Regions from separate parts of the Nonomuraea sp. NPDC051298 genome, predicted to be linked through region 2. Evidence: riboswitches for the same ligand, from Rfam matches in the RefSeq annotation. Region 2 holds a riboswitch; the other holds the start of a gene.
What was found. Region 2 has a riboswitch for cobalamin ahead of ACZ6S0_RS16065 (ABC transporter substrate-binding protein). Riboswitches for the same ligand answer to the same signal wherever they lie in the genome.
Positions count from the first base shown of each region.

Region 1 (3,397 bases), on a different contig from region 2:
GAAGCCGCCGGGAACTCTCGACAGACGATAAAACGCCCAAAAACCCTATTGGCCTATTAAATCCAGCAAAACACGGGAAAAGACCGTGGCTGGCCGCGATCGAAATGTGTAACGCCGCGTAATGTGTCAATAACCTGAGGTAAGGGGGAAATTCGGGGGAGAGGCACCATGCGGCGTCGGCGATTCTTCGCCTGGGGGGCGGGCCTGGCCGCCTGCGTGACCGGCTGCGGCACGCAGTACGTCGGCGGAGAGCTGCCGCACACCCGGTTCTCCATCGTGTCCGGCGGCGACCGCTGGGCCAGGGCGGGGCAGGTGTTCACCGACGCGGTCCGGGCGGCCGGGTTCGAGCTGGGGCCGGGTTCCAGGATCACGGTGAGCGGCCTGCCCGCGCTGGCCGCCGACGAGCTGAACAACGGCCGGAGTGTGCTCGACACCGCCACCCCGCTGGCCAGGCTCACCGGCGAGGCCGAGGTCGTGGTCGTGCCCGGCCGCTCCCCGGTGCAGGACTTTGGCGAACTCGGCGCGCGGCTCCTCTCCCGCCCCGGCCAGACGCAGTTGGTGGGCGGGCCGCAGGGCGAGCCCGACCACCTGCTCTTCGGCCTGATCGCCAGGGCGCTCGGCGCGGACACCAGGCAGGTCTACTACACCGGCTACCCCAGCAGGGGCGAGGCCGCCGCCGCGCTGCTGTCCGGCCAGGCGATCGCCGCGGCGGGCCCGCTGTCGGACTGGCGCACCGCCATCGGCCGCGGCCGGGTCAGGGCGCTCGCGGTCTCCTCGGCCCAGCGCGTGCCGGACCTCGACGTGCCGACCCTGCTGGAGTGCGGGGTGCGGGTGGACTTCGCGGACTGGGCGGCCGCGTTCGGTCCCGAGCACATGTCCCAGGGGAGCCGCGACCGGGCCGTGCGCATGTGCGACCAGGTGCTGCGATCCGGCGTCTGGGAGGCGGCCTGCCACGGCGCGGGGTGGCTGACGATCCCGCTGACCGGAGACGACTTCAGCCGCTGGCTCGGCACCGAGATCGCCAGAACGCGGGCCGTCCTGCACGATCTCGGCCTGCTCGACACCACCAAAGCCACAACATGCTGGGGTAGTTGCGGGAACGGCCACTAGATGTAGGATCCTGGTCGTCGCTGGTTCGCCTCTGCGGAGGCGGAGCAAAAGGGAACCCGGTGAGATTCCGGGGCTGCCCCGCAGCGGTGAGCGGGAACGACCGCCGTCATTGACGCACTGGAGAGATCCGGGAAGCGACGGCCAGTAGGCGCCTTTGCGCGTGCCCGCGAGCCCGAAGACCTGCCAGTGGCGTGCCGGGCGTGTGCCCGGCGGGAAGTGTTCAGGGTCTCGAGGGCGGGCCAGGGCACGACGCGGCCGTACACACGCGCGCCGCCGTGCTCTCGCGTGCCCTCACGGGGATGAGCTCGCGAGGAGAGAGAGCACGTGACGCAGATCGTTGAGGTTGACCGCCGGCTGGCCATCGAGGAGGCCGCCGCCCGGGTGATCACCGACCCGGCCAACTCGCGCGTCGCCGCCCGGCTGCTGGCCGAGGAGATCGCCGACGAGGCCGCCGGGCACGGCGTGCGCTCGTTCTCCGAGTCCGTCGCCGCCACCCACGCGGCCGGGCTGGTCCAGGACGGGCTCGCGGAGTTCGTCGCCGCGCACGCCGCCGAGCTGGACGCGCTGGTCTCGGCCGAGGCGGACGACCGGTTCGAGTATTTCGGGCTGCGCACGGTCTACGACCGCTACCTGCTGCGTGACCCCGAGACGCGGGCGGTGCTGGAGCGGCCCCAGCACTTCTTCCTGCGCGTGGCCTGCGGGCTGTCGCAGACCGTGGCCGAGGCGGCCGAGCTGTACGGGCTGATGTCCACGCTGGCGTACCTGCCCAGCTCGCCCACGCTGTTCAACTCCGGGGCCCGCCGCCCGCAGCTCTCGTCCTGCTTCCTGCTCGACTCGCCGCGCGACGAGCTGGAGGGCATCTACGACAGGTACGGCCAGGTGGCCCGGCTGTCGAAGTACGCCGGAGGCATCGGCATCTCGTGGACCAGGGTGCGCTCGCGCGGCTCGCTGATCAGGGGCACCAACGGCCACTCCAACGGCATCGTGCCGTGGCTGCGTACGCTCGACTCCTCGGTGGCCGCGGTCAACCAGGGAGGGCGGCGCAAGGGGGCGGCCTGCGTCTATCTGGAGACCTGGCACGCCGACATCGAGGAGTTCCTCGAACTGCGCGACAACACCGGCGAGGACGCCCGCCGCACCCACAACCTCAACCTGGCCAACTGGGTGCCGGACGAGTTCATGCGCCGGGTGGAGGCCGACGAGCCGTGGTCGCTGTTCGACCCGAAGGAGACGCCCGACCTCACCGACCTGTACGGCGAGGCGTTCACCGCCGCCTACCGGGCCTACGAGGCGGCCGGTCGCTTCACCCGCCAGATCCCCGCCAGGACCCTGTACGGCCGCATGATGCGCACGCTCGCGCAGACCGGCAACGGCTGGATGACGTTCAAGGACGCCGCCAACCGCACCTCCAACCAGACCGCCCGCCCCGAGAACGTCATCCACCTGTCCAACCTGTGCACCGAGATCCTCGAGGTCACCAGCGACGGTGAGACCGCCGTGTGCAATCTCGGCTCGATCAACCTGGCCGCGCACCTGGCCGGGGACGACGTCGACTGGGAGCGGCTGGGCCGCACCGTGCGCACGGCCGTCCGGTTCCTCGACCGCACCATCGACCTGGGCTTCTACCCGACGCCCGAGGCCGAGGCGGCCAACAGGCGCTGGCGGCCCATCGGGCTCGGCGTGATGGGGCTGGCCGACGTGTTCTTCACGCTGCGGCTGCCGTTCGACTCGCCGCGGGCGCTGGAGCTGTCCACCCGGATCGCCGAGGAGATCGCGCTGGCCGCGTACGACACCTCGGCCGACCTCGCGGTCGAGCGCGGCCGGCACCCCTCGTACGCCGACACGCGGGCGGCCGGGGGAGTGCTGCACCCCGACCACTACGGCGCCGGCGGCACGCCGCGCTGGGACGCGCTCCGCGACAAGATCGCGGCCACCGGCCTGCGGAACTCGCTCATGGTCGCCATCGCGCCCACCGCCACCATCGCCTCGATCGCGGGCTGCTACGAGTGCATCGAGCCGCAGGTGTCCAACGTGTTCAAGCGGGAGACCCTGTCGGGCGAGTTCTTGCAGGTCAACCGGTATCTGGTGGCCGACCTGCAGGCGCGCGGGCTGTGGACGCGGCACCTGCGCGACGACCTCAAGCGCGCCGACGGCTCCGTGCAGCAGGTGCCCGGCATCCCCGACGACCTCAAGGTGCTCTACCGGACGGCCTGGGAGTTGCCGCAGAAGGCGCTCATCGACCTGGCCGCGGCGCGGCAGCCGTACATCGACCAGTCGCAGTCGCTCA
Region 1 is NZ_JBVJIM010000001.1:412,520-415,916, reverse strand. Features, by position in the region: gene ACZ6S0_RS02100 (SAM-dependent methyltransferase) at 1-31, shown strand, start outside; gene ACZ6S0_RS02095 (Bug family tripartite tricarboxylate transporter substrate binding protein) at 169-1,110, shown strand; cobalamin riboswitch at 1,115-1,312, shown strand; gene ACZ6S0_RS02090 (ribonucleoside-diphosphate reductase subunit alpha) at 1,435-3,397, shown strand, end outside.
Region 1: it holds a riboswitch for cobalamin, as region 2 does, so the genes downstream of both, ACZ6S0_RS02090 (ribonucleoside-diphosphate reductase subunit alpha) here and ACZ6S0_RS16065 (ABC transporter substrate-binding protein) in region 2, are expected to answer to the same signal.

Region 2 (3,397 bases):
CGCGGGATCGCCCACGGCGGGCGGGTTGGCGGGATACTTCACGAAGGGCACGAGGATGACCGCGGCGAACGCCGTGCCGGCGGCGGCCAGCGCCAGCCGCCCGTCAGAACGCGGCCCCACCCGCCCCCGCAGCCCCGCGAAGACGAGGGCGAACACGCCGCCCACCGCGAGCCCGTAGAGCCCGGTGGCCAGGAAGAGCCCGGCCTTCTGCACCGGCCTGCTGACCTCGGCCTCCTCGCCGTGGCTGTGCGCGGCCTGCTCGGCGGCAGGCGCCGCCGCCTCTTCGAGGGCGATCGCGTGGTCCACGCGAGGCTCCCCGAAGACGAAGGCGAAGCCGCCCGCGATCAGTCCGGCCAGCAGTCCCACGAGCAGACCTCTGGCCAGGAGAGTGCGTACCACCCCGCCCCCTAGTGGCAGGGCACGCCGAGCAGGTGCCGCCCGTCGTGCATCAGCTCGTGCAGGAAGGCGCCCGTCTGGGAGACGGCGCCGTTGTCCATCAGGACCAGGTACGCCACGAGCAGCAGCACCGGTACGGCGAGCAGCCAGGGCCGCAGGCGCGGAAAGGGAATCGTGGACGGGCTGGACAACCCGCTCATGTGAGCCTCCTCAGGGTGACGCGTCCCATTTCGCGAGGTCACGGTGGCCAAGCGACCTGGCTCCCGGGATCAACGTCCCGGATACAGTGGCGCGTCCGCACCGGCATCTCACCGGATTTCCCTTGGACAACCGTGAAATCTACCGGAACGTATCCTTTCCTCCCGTTCGCGTCAACGGACCCCCGGTGACATCTGGAGCTGGCCCGCATATGAGACGATGCCGGACGTAGGCGACGGCGGAACGAGGAAGCCGGTGTGAATCCGGCGCGGTCCCGCCACTGTGATCGGTGAGCGAGCCCCGACAAGGCCACTGCCCATGGGTGGGAAGGCCGGGGTGAGCGTCGACCCGAGAGCCAGGAGACTCACGCGGTCGCCTCCTCGTGGAAATTGGGGCGGATCTCCCCAAGAGAGGACGGTGGTCGGCATGCCGCGCGCTCGGCGTGACGCCTTTCCCGCTGCCCGCCGCCCCGGCTCAGCCGGGGCGGGGCGTTCTCCAACGATCCCGCTCCGTCAGGCCGGTCAGGAAGGGTACCGCCCATGACGAGCCGACGCTCGCTCCCGCTCGCACTGCTGTTGATCTTCGGGCTGGTCGCCGGGTGCGGCGATGCCCGGCCCGGCGCCTCCCCGCCCCTGGCCACCCCGTCGACCGGCACCCCGTCGACCGGCACCCCGTCGACCGGCGCTGGCTTCCCCGTCACCGTGACCAACTGCGGCGTCACCACCACCTACCGGCAGGCGCCGCGGCGGGCGGTCACCATGAACCAGCACGTGACCGAGATCATGCTGGCGCTCGGGCTGGAGAGGTCGATGGCCGGCACCGCGTACCTCGACGACCGCATCCCGCCCCGGTACGAGGCCGCCTACCGCAGCGTCAAGGTGCTCGCCGAGGAGTACCCGTCGTACGAGGCGCTGCTGTCGGCCGAGCCCGACTTCGTCTACGGCGGCTTCACCAGCGCCTTCGACGACCAGGAAGGACGCGGCCGCAAGGCGCTGGCCGAGGCCGGGATCGACTCCTATCTCAGCCTGGAGGCGTGCCCGTCCGGCCCGGTGACCATGGACCTCCTGGAGGAGGAGATCCGCACGATCGGCCGGGTCTTCGGCGTGCGCGAGCGCGCCGAGCAACTCGTCGCCGAGCAGCGTGGCGTGCTGGAGGGCGTGAAGGAGAAGCTGGGCGGGGTCGAGCCGGTCAAGGTGTTCGTCTACGACAGCGGCGACAAGACCGCCTTCACCGCGGGCGGCGCGGGCATCGGCAACGACCTGATCGGCCGGGCCGGTGGCGTGAACCTCTTCGCCGACCTGGCCAAGGCGTTCGGCGACGTGTCGTTCGAGCAGGTCGCCGAGCGCGCGCCCGACGTGATCGTCATCTACGACTACGGCGACCAGACGGCGGCGGAGAAGAAGAGGTTCCTGCTGGCCAACCCGGCGCTCAAGGACGTGCCCGCCGTCAAGGAGCAACGGTTCGCGGTGCTGCCGCTGTCGTCCACGGTGCTCGGCGTACGCGCGCCGGAGGCGGTCGAGTCGCTGGCCCGCCAGCTTCACCCGGACCACTTCGCGTGATCGGCACGGCGGCGCCGCGGGCCCGTGCGCGCCTGTCGTACTGGCTGGTCCTGGCCCTGCTCGCGGCGGTGGTCGGCGTCGCGGCCACGGCCGGGATCGCGGCCGGGTCCGTCGCGCTGGCCGCCGGTGACGTGTGGGGGATCGTGCTGCACCGGCTCGCGCCCGCGCTCGTCGAGCCCACCTGGCCGCCGGTCAGGGAGACGATCGTGATGGACGTACGGGTGCCGCGCGTGCTGCTGTGCGGCGTCGTCGGGGCGGGACTGTCGGTGTGCGGGATGGCGCTCCAGGCGCTGGTGCGCAACCCGCTGGCCGACCCGATGCTGCTGGGCGTCTCCTCGGGGGCGACCGTGGGCGCGGTGCTCGTCCTGGTGCTGAACGTCTCGCTGCTGGGGGCGTTCTCCTTGCCGCTGGCCGCGTTCGCCGGGGCGCTGGGCGCGCTGACGCTGGTGTACTTCCTGGCCCGCTCCGGCGGGCGGATGACCACCGTACGGCTCGTCCTGGCGGGGGTGGCGACCGCCGAGGTGCTCTCCGCGGTGGCCAGCTACCTCGTCATCACCTCGGGCGACCCGCGCAAGACCGAGTCGGCGCTGCGCTGGATGCTGGGCGGCTTCGGCGGCACCACCTGGGACCTGGTGCCGATCCCCGCGGCGGCCGTACTGCTCGGCACGGTGACGCTGCTCGGCGTGTCACGCCCGCTGAACCTGCTCCTGGCGGGCGAGGAGGCCGCCGCCTCGATGGGGCTGAACGTGCACCGCTTCCGCGGCTGGCTGTTCGTCCTCGTCGCCCTGGTGGTCGGGGCGGTCGTCGCGGTCAGCGGCGCCATCGGGTTCGTCGGGCTGATGCTCCCGCACGTCGTCCGCCTGCTGGTCGGCGCCGAGCACCGGCGCGCTCTCCCGGCCGCGGCGCTGCTGGGCGCGGCCTTCATGATCGCCGCCGACCTGGCGGCCAGGACGCTCGTCGCTCCGCAGGAGATCCCGATCGGCATCCTGACGGCGCTGGCGGGCGGACCGTTCTTCCTGTGGCTGATGAGACGGAGGGCGGCCCGATGACCCCGGGCGCGCTGCGCGTCGAGAACGTGGGCGTGGCCGTCGCCGGTCGGGCCCTGGTGCGTGACGCCTGCCTGGACGTGGCGCCCGGCGAGGTGGTGTCTCTGGTCGGGCCGAACGGGGCGGGCAAGTCCACCCTGTTACGCACCCTCTACCATGCCCGGCGGCCCACGTCGGGGCGGGTGCTGCTGGACGGCG
Region 2 is NZ_JBVJIM010000004.1:532,756-536,152, reverse strand. Features, by position in the region: gene ACZ6S0_RS16075 (CbtA family protein) at 1-399, opposite strand, end outside; gene ACZ6S0_RS16070 (CbtB domain-containing protein) at 408-596, opposite strand; cobalamin riboswitch at 804-976, shown strand; gene ACZ6S0_RS16065 (ABC transporter substrate-binding protein) at 1,134-2,153, shown strand; gene ACZ6S0_RS16060 (FecCD family ABC transporter permease) at 2,153-3,202, shown strand; gene ACZ6S0_RS16055 (ABC transporter ATP-binding protein) at 3,199-3,397, shown strand, end outside.